Regions from separate parts of the Iodobacter ciconiae genome, predicted to be linked through region 1. Evidence: predicted binding sites of a transcription regulator. Region 1 holds the regulator's gene; each other region holds the start of a gene.
What was found. The regulator FNR, encoded in region 1, switches genes on or off when oxygen is low (the NO sensors DNR and NnrR bind a similar motif). The targets are predictions, from matches to a motif close to TTGATNNNNATCAA.

Region 1 (3,634 bases):
GGTGGATTCGATCACCTCAGACTCAATAATGGGCTGTAAGGTGATGGTTTCACCGGGCTCCCAGGTTGTTTCAGCAGAAGGCTCGATCCGTATCTTGGCAAGGGCTGGTCTCGTAGCAGCACTTGGTGGGTCTTCATTTAAAGTAGGCTCAATGCGTGGAGCTGGTTCGGGTTTAGTCTCTAGCTGAAATAGGCGCGGGCTGGATTTAATATTATTGTTGGTTTTGGGGCTGCGGCCAGTCACTGGTGCAGCTTCGGGGGCTTTACCATGAATATGCAGTAAACGCTGATGAATTTCTTCACTGGCAATGAGGGGTAAAGCCGCTGGCGCCGCAGGAGGTGGCTGCTCGATATGGCGTTTTACCCTGTGATCACTTTGCAAGTGCTGTTTAATTTGCGGTAAATCAATGAGTGGCAAAGGGGGGGCAGCGGTGGTGGCAGGCTGGCTTTTAAGGTGAGAGAAGAGCTCCTCCCGGCAAATAGCTTGTGAGTTTTGCGTTGTTGTTTCAATAGATTTAAGAGAGGCAGATTTAAGCAGATTGACTACCGGGCGTCTTGCCACAATGGGCATGGCAGGGGCGGTGGGCGTGGCTCTATCGTGTTCTGGTGTTTTTACTGCTGGTAAAGTAGACACCGCCGGAGAGCCAATAGATTCATCCCAATCCTCTTCTGCGGGCTCTTCAGTTTCATCCAGATGCACGGGATCAAACTGGGCCTTGATACTATCAATAATAGCTTTCGCACCGGTTTCTATCGCCAAGCCCGTTTTTTCCAGAATGACACTCCAGGGGGCCTGGCGCCAAAGCGGAACACCCAAGCCCAAACCAATGGCAAATAAGAGCGCTGATAAAATGGCTGAATAGCTTAATAAGCTTTGCCCTGCTGCTAACGTGCTGAGCGCAACAGTGAAACCAAGGTATTCAGTTGCAGACTGCTTTTGCTGTTTCCAGGCTCGCTCTAAAGCAAAAAATGCGCACAACCAGGCGGCGAGGGCAATATGACGGTTAAAGCCTAACAGTGCGATCAAAATAAACGCAGGGCAAAGCCAGGCTAAACGGGCTGTTTGCAATAAGTGATTGATTCGGGATATGAATCGAATTGACATGTTTTACAAATCCAAGACAGCAAAAATAAGCAGACTCGGCATTATCCGCTTCCTTGGGAAGAACGCCAATCAGCAAAAAGGCCAGAGCTTGGTGTAACTTGTCGTGGTGGTACGAGTTAAAAGCACACCCGTTCTATATAGGGCGGGCATTTTGTATGCGAATGCCTGTGATTTAGCTTATTTGATTGGCGTTTATATGGGACAGATATTGATTTGTTTATGGTTGATTTTTGCAATTTAAAAGTTGTATTAATAGCTGGGCCAGCGCAGCAGCAGGTTCCTGGTTCTCAGCCAGATCAAACAGGGTAAGCTGATGATGGAAGGCTTGATGGCTTCTGTTGTTTGCTAATACTGAATATGCTTTGCAAAGCGCGGCAATTTCCTGTGATTGCGTGGCCTGTAATTTAGCGAATGCATTTAAATCTACTTTAGAAGAGGGCTTGCCATCGGGGGAGATGATTTTCCAGCTCTCAATAAGTGGTTGCATCATAGCGTGTTGCAATAGCGCCAGAAAGCTTGCTGCACCCGCACCTCCGGCATGAAGCCAGCTATTGCGTCCTGCTGGTGCCAGAGCGTCGATAAGTGGTGCGGCGACTTTCAGTGCGGCCTGTGTGCCACTGGCTGCAATCATCCAGCCTAGCTGGGTGGCATACTGAGGTTCTCCAGTGAGGGACAGATCAATATGATGCCAGCCTTGTGTTTCGGCCCAGCGTGCACAGTGTAAATAATCTTCTAAGTTTTGATGTCCGGCAGAAATAAGCAGACCTTTTATGGCGAGTGCAGGAATCTTTGCCTGCATATCGAGCGGGAGCAGCATGAGTTGTGGTAGTTGTAAAGGAGTAAGCCGGGATTGCAATGACTCTAAAATGGCCGCAGGGGCTAAAAACAGAACTGGGCCATTTAAAAGGGTCATGGGAGGCTTATTGTTGGCTGTTATTGATGAGTTGCTTTAGCGCATCGGAGTCAATAATTTCAATCAGGCGGTTCTGTACTTTAATCAGGCCATTCTCTTGAAACTTGGAAAGTGAGCGGCTTACGGTTTCTAGTTTTAATCCCAGATAACTGCCGATTTCTTCCCGTGTCATCCGTAAATGAAAACTGCTGGCAGAATAGCCACGAATTGCAAAACGCTGTGACAGGTTCAGTAAGAAGGCGGCGATGCGCTCTTCTGCCTTCATGTTGCCGAGTAACAACATTACGCCATGATCACGGACAATCTCACGGCTCATGAGTTTATAAAAATGATGTTGCAAGACCGGGATGCGGCGACTTAATTCTTCCATATCAGAGAAGGGCAACTCGCAAACTTCGCTGTCTTCCAGAGCAATGGCATCGCAAGTGTGCAGATCAGAGCTGATAGCATCCATGCCCATTAGCTCACCTGCCATATGAAAACCTGTTACCTGTTCGCGGCCATCTTCTGAAATGACACTGGCTTTGAAAAAGCCCAGGCGGATCGCGTAAAGGGAGCGAAAAGGCTCACCAGCGCGGTAGAGAGCCTCACCCCGCTTGATGGGTTTGGCTTGAGTAATTAAGGCATCAAGCTCGCGCATTTCTTCCGCTGAAAGACCGATCGGCAGGCATAACTCACGCAAGCTGCAATTGATACAGCTTTGGCGAAGATGCTTAAGGCTAAGATCACGTAATGGGATGTGAGATGTCGTTGTCATGAGGCGTTTCAATTCATGTTCTCGATATCACGTAGTAAGCACAATTTCTTGTGTAGACTTTGATATCGATCAAGGTTATGAAAAATGAATCTGGGCAAGCTGCACCGATACAATAAAAAGGATGAAACTAGGATGCTCCAGGATAATGTTGCTGTATTACAGCCACTTGATTTTGATCGAAATTTAATTAGCCAGCACAATGGGAAAGGCCCAAGGTACACATCCTACCCCACTGCGGATCGATTTGCTGTAATGGATGCACATACTTACGAGCAAAGTGTACTGCAACAACAGCCGGGCACTCGGATCAAGCCCCTTTCCCTGTATTTTCACCTGCCATTTTGCAATACTATCTGCTATTACTGCGCCTGTAATAAAGTGATCACCAAGGATCAAAGTAAAGCAGATCAATACCTCGATTATCTCCTTAAAGAGGTAAAGTTACAGTCGGCATTATTAACTAAGCGTGGCACGGTTTCCCAGTTGCATTTTGGCGGCGGGACACCTACGTTTTTGAATGACTTGCAATTGAGCAGGTTAATGGAGGGGATTCGCACCCATTTCGATTTAAAGGCTGACGGTGAGTTTTCGATTGAAATTGACCCTCGCAAGGTGAGTGCAGCGACAGTAGCGCATCTAGGAAGTATTGGTTTTAACCGTATGAGCGTAGGGATCCAGGATTTTAATTTAGAAGTTCAGCAGGCGGTTAACCGTGTGCAAAGTGAAGAAGAAACGCGTATTGTGATTGATGCTGCCAGAGCAAATGGTTTTAAATCGGTAAGCATTGATCTTATCTATGGTTTGCCACATCAAAGCCAGGCCAGCATGTATCAAACTATAGAGAAGGTGCTCACCTTACG
Region 2 (3,634 bases), 1.5 Mb from region 1:
TATGCAATATCAAACAGATGATGTCCGTATCCGAGAAATTAAAGAGCTACTCCCCCTGTTGCGGTGATGGAGAAATTCCCTGTCAGCGAGATTGCTTCTGCCACTGTTTTTGAAACCCGGCAGGCAATTCAGCGTATCTTGCAAGGCAGTGATGATCGCCTTCTGGTGGTGATCGGTCCGTGTTCAATTCATGATGCCGGGGCCGCGCATGAATACGGCGCTAAGCTTAAAGTGCTGCGCGAGTTGCATAGGAATGATCTAGAGATCGTGATGCGGGTTTATTTTGAAAAACCACGTACAACGGTTGGCTGGAAAGGCTTGATTAATGATCCTTATCTGAATGGCAGCTTTAATATCAACGATGGCCTGCGTATTGCACGCAAATTACTGGTTGATTTGAATAATGATGGTATGCCGACTGCCGGCGAGTTCCTCGATATGATTACGCCGCAATATATGGCGGATCTGATGAGCTGGGGTGCCATTGGTGCGCGTACCACGGAATCCCAGGTGCACCGGGAGCTGGCTTCAGGATTATCTTGCCCGGTTGGCTTTAAAAATGGGACTGACGGTAATTTAAAAATTGCACTTGATGCGATTCGTGCATCCAGCCAGTCACACCATTTCTTGTCCGTTACTAAGATGGGGCATTCTGCGATTGTGGCGACTGGCGGTAATCCTGATTGCCATATCATTTTACGTGGTGGTAAAGAGCCAAATTACGACACTAATCATGTACGCTCTGCACTGGCAGATTTGGCTGCCACTGGTCTGCCGCAAAAAGTAATGGTTGATTTTAGCCATGCCAATAGCAGCAAGGATTATCGTCGCCAGATTGATGTTTCGGCAGATGTTTGCGCCCAGCTCGCCCGTGGCAATAACGGCATATTTGGTGTCATGGTTGAGAGTCATATTGTGGGTGGCCGTCAGGATCATGTAGAAGGCCAGCCGCTGGCCTACGGTCAATCAATTACCGATGGCTGTATTGGCTGGGATCAAACTGAAACGATGCTGGCAGATTTGGCTAAGGCCGTTGCAGATCGCCGGGCCATTGCCAAGGTGCATATTTAAGTTTTTATTGTGTGAATAAGCAAACACCCCGTTTATCGGGGTGTTTGTGCTTTCTGAATCAGAGCAAGCTTTACAGCAACTCTACTTCACCTGCGGTGAGGAATTACTGGATTTGGCTCCGCTCTTTACTAGTATTGAAAATGCCCTGATGCACCGGATCATTTTTCTGATGCAGCTTTACTTCAGCAGTTTTTTACTGGGTGCGAAAGATACAGGTCATTTACTGACAATGCGTCATTTATTGATATTGGAGTCAGGCCATGCAATTTGATGAAGTTATTCCCGATCATTTTAATATTATTTCTCGAACTCCCTTGCCTCATGTGCTGATTGAACAAGCTTTGATGCAACTGGGTGGAGGAGGTGTTGAAGGTACAACTTTTAAGCGCAACGCTTTGTTATCTGCGGGCTGGAGGCATGCCAGTGTGGTGTCTTATGGTAAGCATCCCGTGGAGGCAAGCGCCGCTTTTAATAAAGTGCGTGCTGTTTTAGCGGCGAGCCAAGATCCTGTTGCAATCATGGATCAATTAGAGAAGGCGTAATTTTAGTGGGGATGAGTTTGCTGCCATTGCAGCATGATGGAGCGGACATGGGCTTCTATATCCGCTTCTTCAATACATTCGCCCTGGCTTGCAATGCGGCTGAGGTCTGCCCCCAGCCTGGCAGCGAGCTTGGCAGCACTAAGACTGACGCTGAGTGTGCCTGCTAGCGGCTGATGAGGCCAGTCCAACTGGCAGGCACTGGTAAAAGTGGCTTCTGCACCAAATATCTGAGTGGGTTCTTCTTCAATTTCCATTTGTAATAAAAGATCGCCGCATTGCACGGTTTCCTTGGTTTCGACCATTATATGGGAGACCAATCCTGCTTCCGGAGCGCAGATTTCAATTTCACTGTTACCACAAACTAAGGTCAAAAGTAATGTATCACTCTGCACATGGTGGCCGGGCAGGATGTGCACGGCACTGACACTGGCGGTTTCTTCCAGCTCGGGAACGCAAATCAGGTGCGTGGTGAATGTACTCATGGTGAATATGCACCTATTTTTCAATGATTTTGCTTGATTTTGACCAATACTGTTGCAATTAACTACTGCTTAGAATATGCATTAGTAATTATTCCATTGCAGTGCAGCATTGCAGTTTCTAACATTGGGCCCGATTAATAAGCACAGGCCCGTGTCCATGGATATTATCGCAGCCACAACGAGTTGTGTGTAAGCAAAGTCTATCCTGTGGCAATTTAAGTCTGGCTCATATGATTTGCACCTGTTTATGATGACTTTAAAGTGCAATTATGAGTAATAATCTATTTTTGATGAGATTGATTCTTATCACCGCCAGCGTAATATTAAGGAGCAGTTTATGAGTGAGTTGGTTTTAGTTATTAATGCCGGATCGTCCAGCATCAAGTTTTCCCTGTTTGAAACCGGCGCGGCTGATCCTGTTCTGCTCTTTAAAGGCCTGGCAGACGGTATTTATGTTGATCCGAAGTTTGTAGCAAAAGATGCGGATGACAATAAGCTGGTTTCTGAATCTATGCCGGCAGATATGCCTAAGAACCACGACTCTGCATTGCGTCATATGCTGGCCTGGCTCAACAGCCGTATTGAAGGCCGTACGATTGCTGCGATTGGTCATCGTGTAGTGCACGGTGGCCTGAGCTTTTGCCAGCCGGTGCGCATTACTGAAGAAGTATTAAAGGGCCTGGACGAAACCATTGCTCTGGCTCCATTGCATGCTCCGCACAATATTATGCCAATGCGCGTACTGGCTCAGCTTTTACCAACCGTGCCGCAAGTGGCTTGTTTTGATACCGCTTTCCACCGCACTCAGCCTGAAATCGAGCAGCAATACGCTTTGCCATATGAGTTTACTGAAAAGCATGGTATTCGCCGTTATGGTTTTCACGGCCTTTCTTACGAATTTATTGCCAGTGTTCTGCCTGCGATTGATGCCAAGGCAGCAGCAGGCCGCACCGTTGTGGCCCATCTGGGTAATGGCTCGTCGATGGCGGCATTGCTAAATGGTCATTGCCAGGCAACAACAATGGGCTTTACCGCGCTGGAAGGCCTGCCTATGGGCACCCGTTGCGGCACGATCGATCCTGCTTTAATTCTGCACTTTATGAGCCATCTGAAAATGGATGCCTCACAAATTGAAGAGCTGATCTATAAGCAATCCGGTCTGTTGGGTATGTCGGGTATTTCCAGCGATATGCGTGATCTGCATGCAAGCAAAGATCCGCATGCTAAGTTTGCTGTTGATTACTTTGCTCACCGTGTTGTGCGCGAAGCGGCTTCTTTAGCGGCTGCGATGCAAGGTTTTGATGCGCTGGTGTTTACTGCAGGTATCGGCGAAAACGACGATATTGCCCGCGCCACTGTATGTAATGAATTGCGCTGGTTAGGTGTGGAAATTGATGAAGTTGCAAATGCAAAACGCTCTGGTGAAGCGCGTTGTATTTCATTGCCAGGCAGCCGTGTTCCGGTTTATATCATTCCAACAAATGAAGAGCTGATGATTGCCCGCCACGCTTTGAAGTGTGTTGCTGCGTAATTTTTAGT
Region 3 (3,634 bases), 1.4 Mb from region 1:
CAGCGTTTATGTAGAGCCTGATCCAAAGTACTTTGATTCACCCAATATTCCGCTGGCCGATCTAGAGCATCAGCTCAAATCCAAGGCCGTGCTCTTACCCGGCTTAGTAGTAAACCTGGCCATCGAGCAGCCTAATGGCGAGCTGATCAATAAAAGCTGGTGCTACCCGGATGGCTTAACGGGCTATTTATCCGAGAAAGTAGCTGGCTACAACCAGCTTATCCCGATCTTTGAAGGCGAGAAATATATCGAGCAGGTAGACGATACTTTCTCGCTAGGTGAAGGTTGCGCCTGGGCACTGACCTGGACAGAAGACGGCCCTGTTAACCGCGAATCCTACGTCAATCTGATTACTACTCCATCAGGCGGCACGCACGAATCCGGCCTGCGCGACGGGGTTTTCCAGGCTGTTAAAACTTTTATTGAATTTCACAGTCTGCTGCCTAAAGGCGTAAAAGTGCTGCCGGAAGACTTGTTTGGCCGCTGCTCTTTTGTGCTTTCGGCCAAGATTCTGGACCCGCAATTTCAAGGCCAGACCAAAGACAAGCTCACCAGCCGTGATGGCTTAAAGCTGGTTTCTACTGTAGTGCGCTCGCCATTTGAAATCTGGCTGAATCAACATGTTGATCTGGCTAAAAAACTGGCCGAGCTGTGCATCCGCGCAGCACAAGCTCGACAAAAGAATTCGCAAAAAGTAGAAAAGAAAAAATCATCCGGTGTGGCAGTCTTACCCGGCAAGCTCACCGATTGCGCATCGGATGAAAGCGAGCGCTGTGAGCTGTTTTTAGTAGAGGGCGATTCGGCGGGTGGCTCGGCCAAACAAGGCAGGGATAAGGATTTTCAGGCCATTCTGCCCCTGCGTGGGAAGGTGCTGAACACTTGGGAAATTGATCGCGATCAGATTTTTGCCAATAATGAAGTACACGATATGGCCGTAGCCATTGGTGTTGATCCGCATACGCTGGATGATGTCAAAGCCGATTTATCTGGCCTGCGTTACGGCAAAATCATCATTATGTCGGATGCGGACGTAGACGGCAGCCATATTCAGGTACTGCTGCTCACGCTGTTTTACCGCCATTTCCCCCAGCTGATTGCCCAGGGACATGTATTTGTAGCACAACCACCGCTCTATCGTGTGGATGTAGCAGGCAGCGGCAAAGCCAAGCCGCCACGTAAATTCTATGCATTGGATGAAGGCGAGCTAACCGCCATTTTAGATAAGCTGCGTGTAGAAAAAATCCGAGAAAATGCCTGGAATATCAGCCGCTTCAAGGGTCTGGGGGAAATGAATGCCGAGCAATTATTCGACACCACCATGAACCCGGATACCCGCCGTATGCTGCGGGTTGGCATTAACGATGATGTGGCACTCAACACCCGTGAGCTGATGCACATGCTGATGGGTAAAACAGAGGCCAGCAGCCGCAAAGCGTGGCTGGAAGCGCGGGGTAATGAAGCTGAAGCGGATATTTAATTAGCAATCACATTAACAAACCATGGGCTGATTTACTTCAGCCCATTTTTTATGATCAACGAATCTTACTCGATGCAAACCTTGAACCAAGCAGCCCCCCAGAGAACACAGCATTTCATATGCAAAAGTTATTTTAAAATTAAGCTGTTTTCTTGATTTTAAATAGGTTCCTCCCCGGAAAAACAACTTAAATTGCACCCAATACGGGGCTTAAAAATCCCCTTGAAGCAGGTAAATATTGCCCTAAGTCAAATATGCAACTGTCTTTCTGCGTAAAATCCGACTAAATTAGTCGGGAATTATCAGGAGAGAAATAATGTCGCTGTTTTCTTCCGAAACGGTCACTTTTGAAACACCCATTGCTATGCTGGTAGCCTGTCACGACAGGGTTCGGCAATACGCAGCACTAACACTAAAACTGGCCCAGTATCTGATAAAAGAAGGTGCAGATACCAAGGCTCAGGATGCTGCTGCCGGCATTTTGCGCTACTTCGACGTAGCAGCTCCGCTGCACCACAACGATGAAGATCTGGATTTATTCCCACTTCTCAGCCAGTACGGTAATGCCGAACTAAAAGCCATCATTGCATCAACTAGCGCCGAGCACAAAACGCTTGGTCTGCTCTGGCAGGATGTACGCAGCTATTTAATCCCGCTGGCTGCAGGGCAGGGCGGAAAACTACCACTGGCTTTGGCAAGTGAATTTTCCAAGCGTTACCCCGCTCATGCCGATCTGGAAGAAACCCTTATTTACCCTAGCGCCGAATTGCTACTCGATGCATCCACACTGTCAGCAATGGGACAGAACATGACTAATCGGCGTATTCAAAATACCGCTCAGGATAAAACCCTATGAAAACATTTCTTAGCGCTCCTCATCGCGTTGGTTTTTTTTGTGGCACCTTATTGCTGATTGCAAGCCTTACCTGGTGGGCCAGCGAAATGTTGCTCAGAGCCGGTGGCAGCACAATACCCAGCAGCATTGCGCCTATGTTTTTACACGGTTATTTAATGTTATACGGATTTTTTCCACTGTTTATGCTGGGTTTTATCTACACAGCAGGGCCTAAATGGCTGGGAGTAGCCAGCCCGGCTGCCAAGCTCTATGCACCGGTTTTTATCACTTATGCTACAGGCAGCGCTCTATTGATTGGCGCATTATTTTGGCAGCCACTGCTTCGTATTGCCATTACGCTGCACTGGGTCAGCTGGGGGGCCGCCTGTCTCGTCTGGCTAAACCGTATACTGGCCAGCAAGGCCACAGATCGCGGCCACGCCATTCGTATCGCACTTGCCTTTACTATGGGCTGGCTGGGGCAGGCCATGGCACTGTACTGGGCGATATTTGATGTGACCGCTGGCTGGCTTGATATGCTAGAGATTGGCCTATGGGGATTTTTACTGCCAGTGTATTTAACTGTTAGCCACAGAATGCTGCCATTTTTCTCTGCCAATGTTATCCCGAACTACAGCGCATGGCGGCCACTATGGCTGTTAAACGCCATGATTGCCTTATCCTGGGGTCATGGAGCCCTAAAACTGGCACATTTCAGCAGCTTGCCAGTTGATGCCGTATTTACCGGGCTGCTCTTCTATACCAGCTACCGCTGGCGCTTATTTGCCTCATTACAAAATCGCCTCTTAGCCATGCTGCATCTGGCATTTGCCTGGGCTGCGATTGCCATGCTGCTTTACACCGCACAAGGTGCGGCCATGTTAGCAGGCTCGGTAATATTAGGATTTGCACCGATACATGCAATTGGCATCGGCTTTTTTGGCACAATGTTATTAGGCTTTGCCACAAGGGTAAGTCTGGGCCACGCAGGTCTGCCACTTATCCTTAGCAATCTGACTTGGATGCTTTATTGCCTGCTGCATGGCGTAGCTATTACCCGTATTTTCGCCGAAGTACTGCCTTGGCAAAATGCCCTGCTCTGTGCCGCGGCCTTAGGGGCATTACTGGCCTTCTTGTTATGGGGTAGCCGCTTTATGCCAGTATATTTGAAGCCCAGGGCAGATGGAAAACCAGGGTAGTTTTATTTCATCCATCCCTGGGAGTAGTCTTGCCCCAGGTAAAACACGAGCAAGTAACCGCCCTGTTGTTTTTCGGGAAGCTCAGACCCGTGGCAAGGTATATTACTCCCCAATCCTATGCTC
Region 4 (3,634 bases), 1.0 Mb from region 1:
AGGAAAACGATAGGGCGGCAGCTCCAGCGTGAATGGCTCGGTCGATTTAAAACGGCCGCGCAGCAACAGCGCCGTGCCCATAGAAATAAAAATACTCGCAAAATAAAGTGATAACAGCACCCACGGCGCTTGCAGGGGAGTAAACAGTGCAGCGGTTAAAAAGAGGAAAATCTGCAAACGCGCCGAGCAAAGCGAAAAAGGAATCGCCAGCATGGTCAGCAAACGCGCTTTTCTATCCCGAATCACCCTTGTGCCCATTAAGGCAGGCACATTGCAACCAAAGCCCATCATCAACATTACAAAGCCACGGCCATCCATGCCCAGACGAGCCATCAGCCCATCCATCATAAAAGCCGCGCGGGAGAAATAACCCGAGTCTTCGATGATGGCCATCAGACAGAAAAACAGAAAAATAATCGGAATAAATGTCAGGACCGTACCTAAGCCGTCAAACACCCCATTAATCAGAAAACCGGACCAAAATGGCGGCCAGGGGGCAATACCCGGCGTCAAGATCTCAGCCTTGAACCAATCCAGCCCTTCGTTAGCCAGATCTTGCAATGGCACGCCGATGGCATAAGTAAGCTGAAACAGACAAAACATCATCAATACAAACAGCGGCAAACCCAGCACCGGATGTAAGATCCAGCGATCCAGCATGGCGGTGGGGCCGGGCGGCAAAATGGAGGGGCGCTGAATAAAGCGGCTATACAGCCGTGCCTCATTCTGATGCAAGGTGCCGGATGCCGGTGCATGGGCTAGGGAAATTTGCTTAGGATCTTTTTGACTAATCAGGCGATTAAGCGCCTCTTTTAAATCAGGCACGCCCTGCCCATGCTTGGCACTAATTTTAAGCACCGGGCAGGCCAGCTCCGCAGCCAGGCCTTCCAGATTAATTTGCACGCCCGCCTGCTTGGCTTCATCACTCATATTAAGCGCAATAATCAGCGGCGCCCCCAATGCCTTTAGCTGCAAAGCCAAAACCAGCTGTCTGTCCAGCTGCGTGGCATTCAGCACCAGCAACACGGCATCGAGCTCTGTTTTATTCAGAAATTCCTGAGTAATCCGCTCGTCTTCAGCTCCACCACTTAAATCATAAATCCCCGGCAGATCAACCATCTGCACCATGGAGCCACCCAGTAAAATACGGCTGGAAGCCAATTCCACCGTTAGCCCCGGCCAATTGGCGGTGCGGGCCGTACCTCCCGTAATGCGATTAAATAAGGTTGATTTGCCAGTATTGGGCATCCCTACGAGGGCAACGCGTTTCATGCCACCACCTCAATCATCAACTATGTGCTTGTGGCAGAATATCAACCACAATCTGCCTGGCATCATTGCGGCGCAACATAAATTCGGTACTGCCAACCCGCAGCTGTAAAGGCCCGCCCATTACCCCCCGACGGATCACCTGTACATCACGCTGCACATGCAAGCCCAGTGCAGCAAGGCGTTGGCATAAATCAGCATCAAGCCGGGCAGAGAGGATTCTGGCAGGGATGTTAAGCGGAAGATCGGCGAGTGTCATAGTTTTAGCAATGAGAACGGTTTTTGTTAACTTCATAATCTACCTTACATCAACAAGCGTCAATGCAAGCACCCAGATTTATTGACTTGTATCAGCACACAATTTTTGTGCGATAAAAAAGCCATACAATCAATGCATGGCTTTTTTGCAGTCAATTTAACCTTTATTTACGGCCAATCGCCCGCCAGCCGATATCACTACGATACTGAGCACCGGTAAATGATACACCCGCCAGAATTTGATAAGCGCGTTTTTGCGCCATTTTAAAACTGTCGCCAAAAGCGGTAACACAAAGCACACGGCCACCAGCAGTAATGGCTTCACCTTGTTCATTAAGCACGGTGCCTGCGTGAAACACATGACCATCTTCCAAAGCCACCGTCGGCAGACCTGAGATTAAATCACTTTTGCGAGGAGTTTCCGGATAATTGGCCGCAGCCATCACCACACCCATTGCCACGCGTCTATCCCATTCGGCCTCAACCTGATCCAGAGTGCCATTTACACCGTGCTCGAGCAAAGTGACAAAATCGCTCTTTAAACGCAGCATAATCGGCTGGGTTTCAGGATCACCAAAACGGCAATTATATTCGATCACCTTAGGATTACCCAAAGTATCAATCATCAAACCAGCATACAAAAAGCCGGTAAAGACGATGCCATCTTTAGCCATACCCTGAACGGTGGGTAAGATGACTTCACGCATGACTTTGGCGTGCACATCAGGGGTGATCACAGGCGCCGGGCTATATGCCCCCATTCCCCCAGTATTCGGGCCTTCATCACCATCCAGAAGACGTTTATGATCCTGGCTGGAAGCCATTGCCAGTACATTTTTACCGTCAACCATCACAATAAAGCTGGCTTCCTCCCCGATAAGACACTCTTCAATCACTACACGAGCGCCCGCATCACCAAATTTATTATCTGACAGCATAGAGTCAACCGCTGCGTGCGCTTCATCCAAAGTTACAGCAACAACAACCCCCTTGCCAGCAGCCAGCCCATCCGCCTTGATGACAATCGGAGCGCCCTGTGCCTTGATGTAAGCATGCGCTTCATCCGCATTGGTAAACGTCTGGTAAGCGGCAGTGGGAATACCATGGCGCAGCATAAAGGCTTTGGCAAAGTCTTTGGACCATTCCAGCTGCGCTGCAGCACGGGTTGGGCCAAAGATTTTCAAACCCGCGTCGCGAAAGGCGTCAACCACACCTTGCGATAATGGAGCCTCTGGCCCCACGATGGTGATGCCGATATTTTCTGTTTTAGCAAATTTGATCAGCTCATCAATGGCGCTGATGTCTACATTAGTTAAATCTTTTTCCAGTGCCGTACCTGCATTACCTGGCGCTACAAAAACTTTACCTACACGTTCGGATTGGGCAATTTTCCAGGCCAACGCATGCTCACGACCACCCGAACCAATCACTAAAATATTCATGAATCTGTTTCCTGTTAATCAAATTCGTAGCGGCCAAAGAAATAAGCCACATTGCCATTATTAAGCTGGCCATTTAAACGAGGAATAAAAGTGCCCATCACCGAGGCCTTACCATAACGTACCGCTAAAAAAGGAAGAGGTGCCGGAAAGGGAATTCCGGCAATCACATCCTGGCGCGATATCAGAGAGAGCGACATCCCCGCGCCTACCGATAGCTTCCCAACAACCGGCCAAAACCAGAGACGCATATAGCCCACCTGCAGCTGTGGATCCTCGTGCGAATCGGCCAGAATCATGCCGTAGATAAATTCCTGATCCCCATTTTCAAATTCAATCCGCTTCCCCAGGCCGCCACCGTAAGCAAACTCATTAAATGACTCCAGCTTCTCGGCTTCATAAGTAGAGCGCTGATGCCAGGAATACCCCGAAACCAGCAAATCATTCTTGCCTTCCCGGTTAATTTTATCTACGCGCTGACAAGCCGCCGTCGCCCAATCCCACATATTGGAGCAATCTATTGCAGATGCAGGTAAAGCAATCAGCAAGCAAAGGGTGGCAAACAGTTTTTTCATTATCTCAACCAAAATATTTCAAAGCAAAAGCCACTGCCTATACAAGCAGCCACCCAGTTAAATACTTAAATATACCAAGCACCATAAACACAA

Region 2: the regulator FNR is predicted to act here: its motif matches at 2,129-2,142, upstream of EJO50_RS13520 (biotin/lipoyl-containing protein).
Region 3: the regulator FNR is predicted to act here: its motif matches at 1,716-1,729, upstream of EJO50_RS13215 (hemerythrin domain-containing protein).
Region 4: the regulator FNR is predicted to act here: its motif matches at 1,610-1,623, upstream of EJO50_RS11595 (FeoA family protein).

The regions. Positions count from the first base shown of each region.
Region 1 covers NZ_CP034433.1:1,605,833-1,609,466, reverse strand. The annotation lists gene EJO50_RS07040 (DNA translocase FtsK) at 1-1,104, opposite strand, end outside; gene EJO50_RS07035 (hypothetical protein) at 1,322-2,017, opposite strand; gene fnr (fumarate/nitrate reduction transcriptional regulator Fnr) at 2,025-2,774, opposite strand; gene hemN (oxygen-independent coproporphyrinogen III oxidase) at 2,907-3,634, shown strand, end outside.
Region 2 covers NZ_CP034433.1:3,073,644-3,077,277, forward strand. The annotation lists partial or broken gene aroG (3-deoxy-7-phosphoheptulonate synthase AroG) at 2-1,071, shown strand; gene EJO50_RS13510 (hypothetical protein) at 1,118-1,342, shown strand; gene EJO50_RS13515 (hypothetical protein) at 1,332-1,613, shown strand; gene EJO50_RS13520 (biotin/lipoyl-containing protein) at 1,616-2,095, opposite strand; gene EJO50_RS13525 (acetate/propionate family kinase) at 2,433-3,626, shown strand.
Region 3 covers NZ_CP034433.1:3,014,296-3,017,929, reverse strand. The annotation lists gene parE (DNA topoisomerase IV subunit B) at 1-1,477, shown strand, start outside; gene EJO50_RS13215 (hemerythrin domain-containing protein) at 1,794-2,333, shown strand; gene EJO50_RS13210 (NnrS family protein) at 2,330-3,511, shown strand.
Region 4 covers NZ_CP034433.1:2,654,445-2,658,078, forward strand. The annotation lists gene feoB (ferrous iron transport protein B) at 1-1,272, opposite strand, end outside; gene EJO50_RS11595 (FeoA family protein) at 1,289-1,564, opposite strand; gene purD (phosphoribosylamine--glycine ligase) at 1,692-2,969, opposite strand; gene EJO50_RS11605 (phospholipid:lipid A palmitoyltransferase) at 2,984-3,541, opposite strand.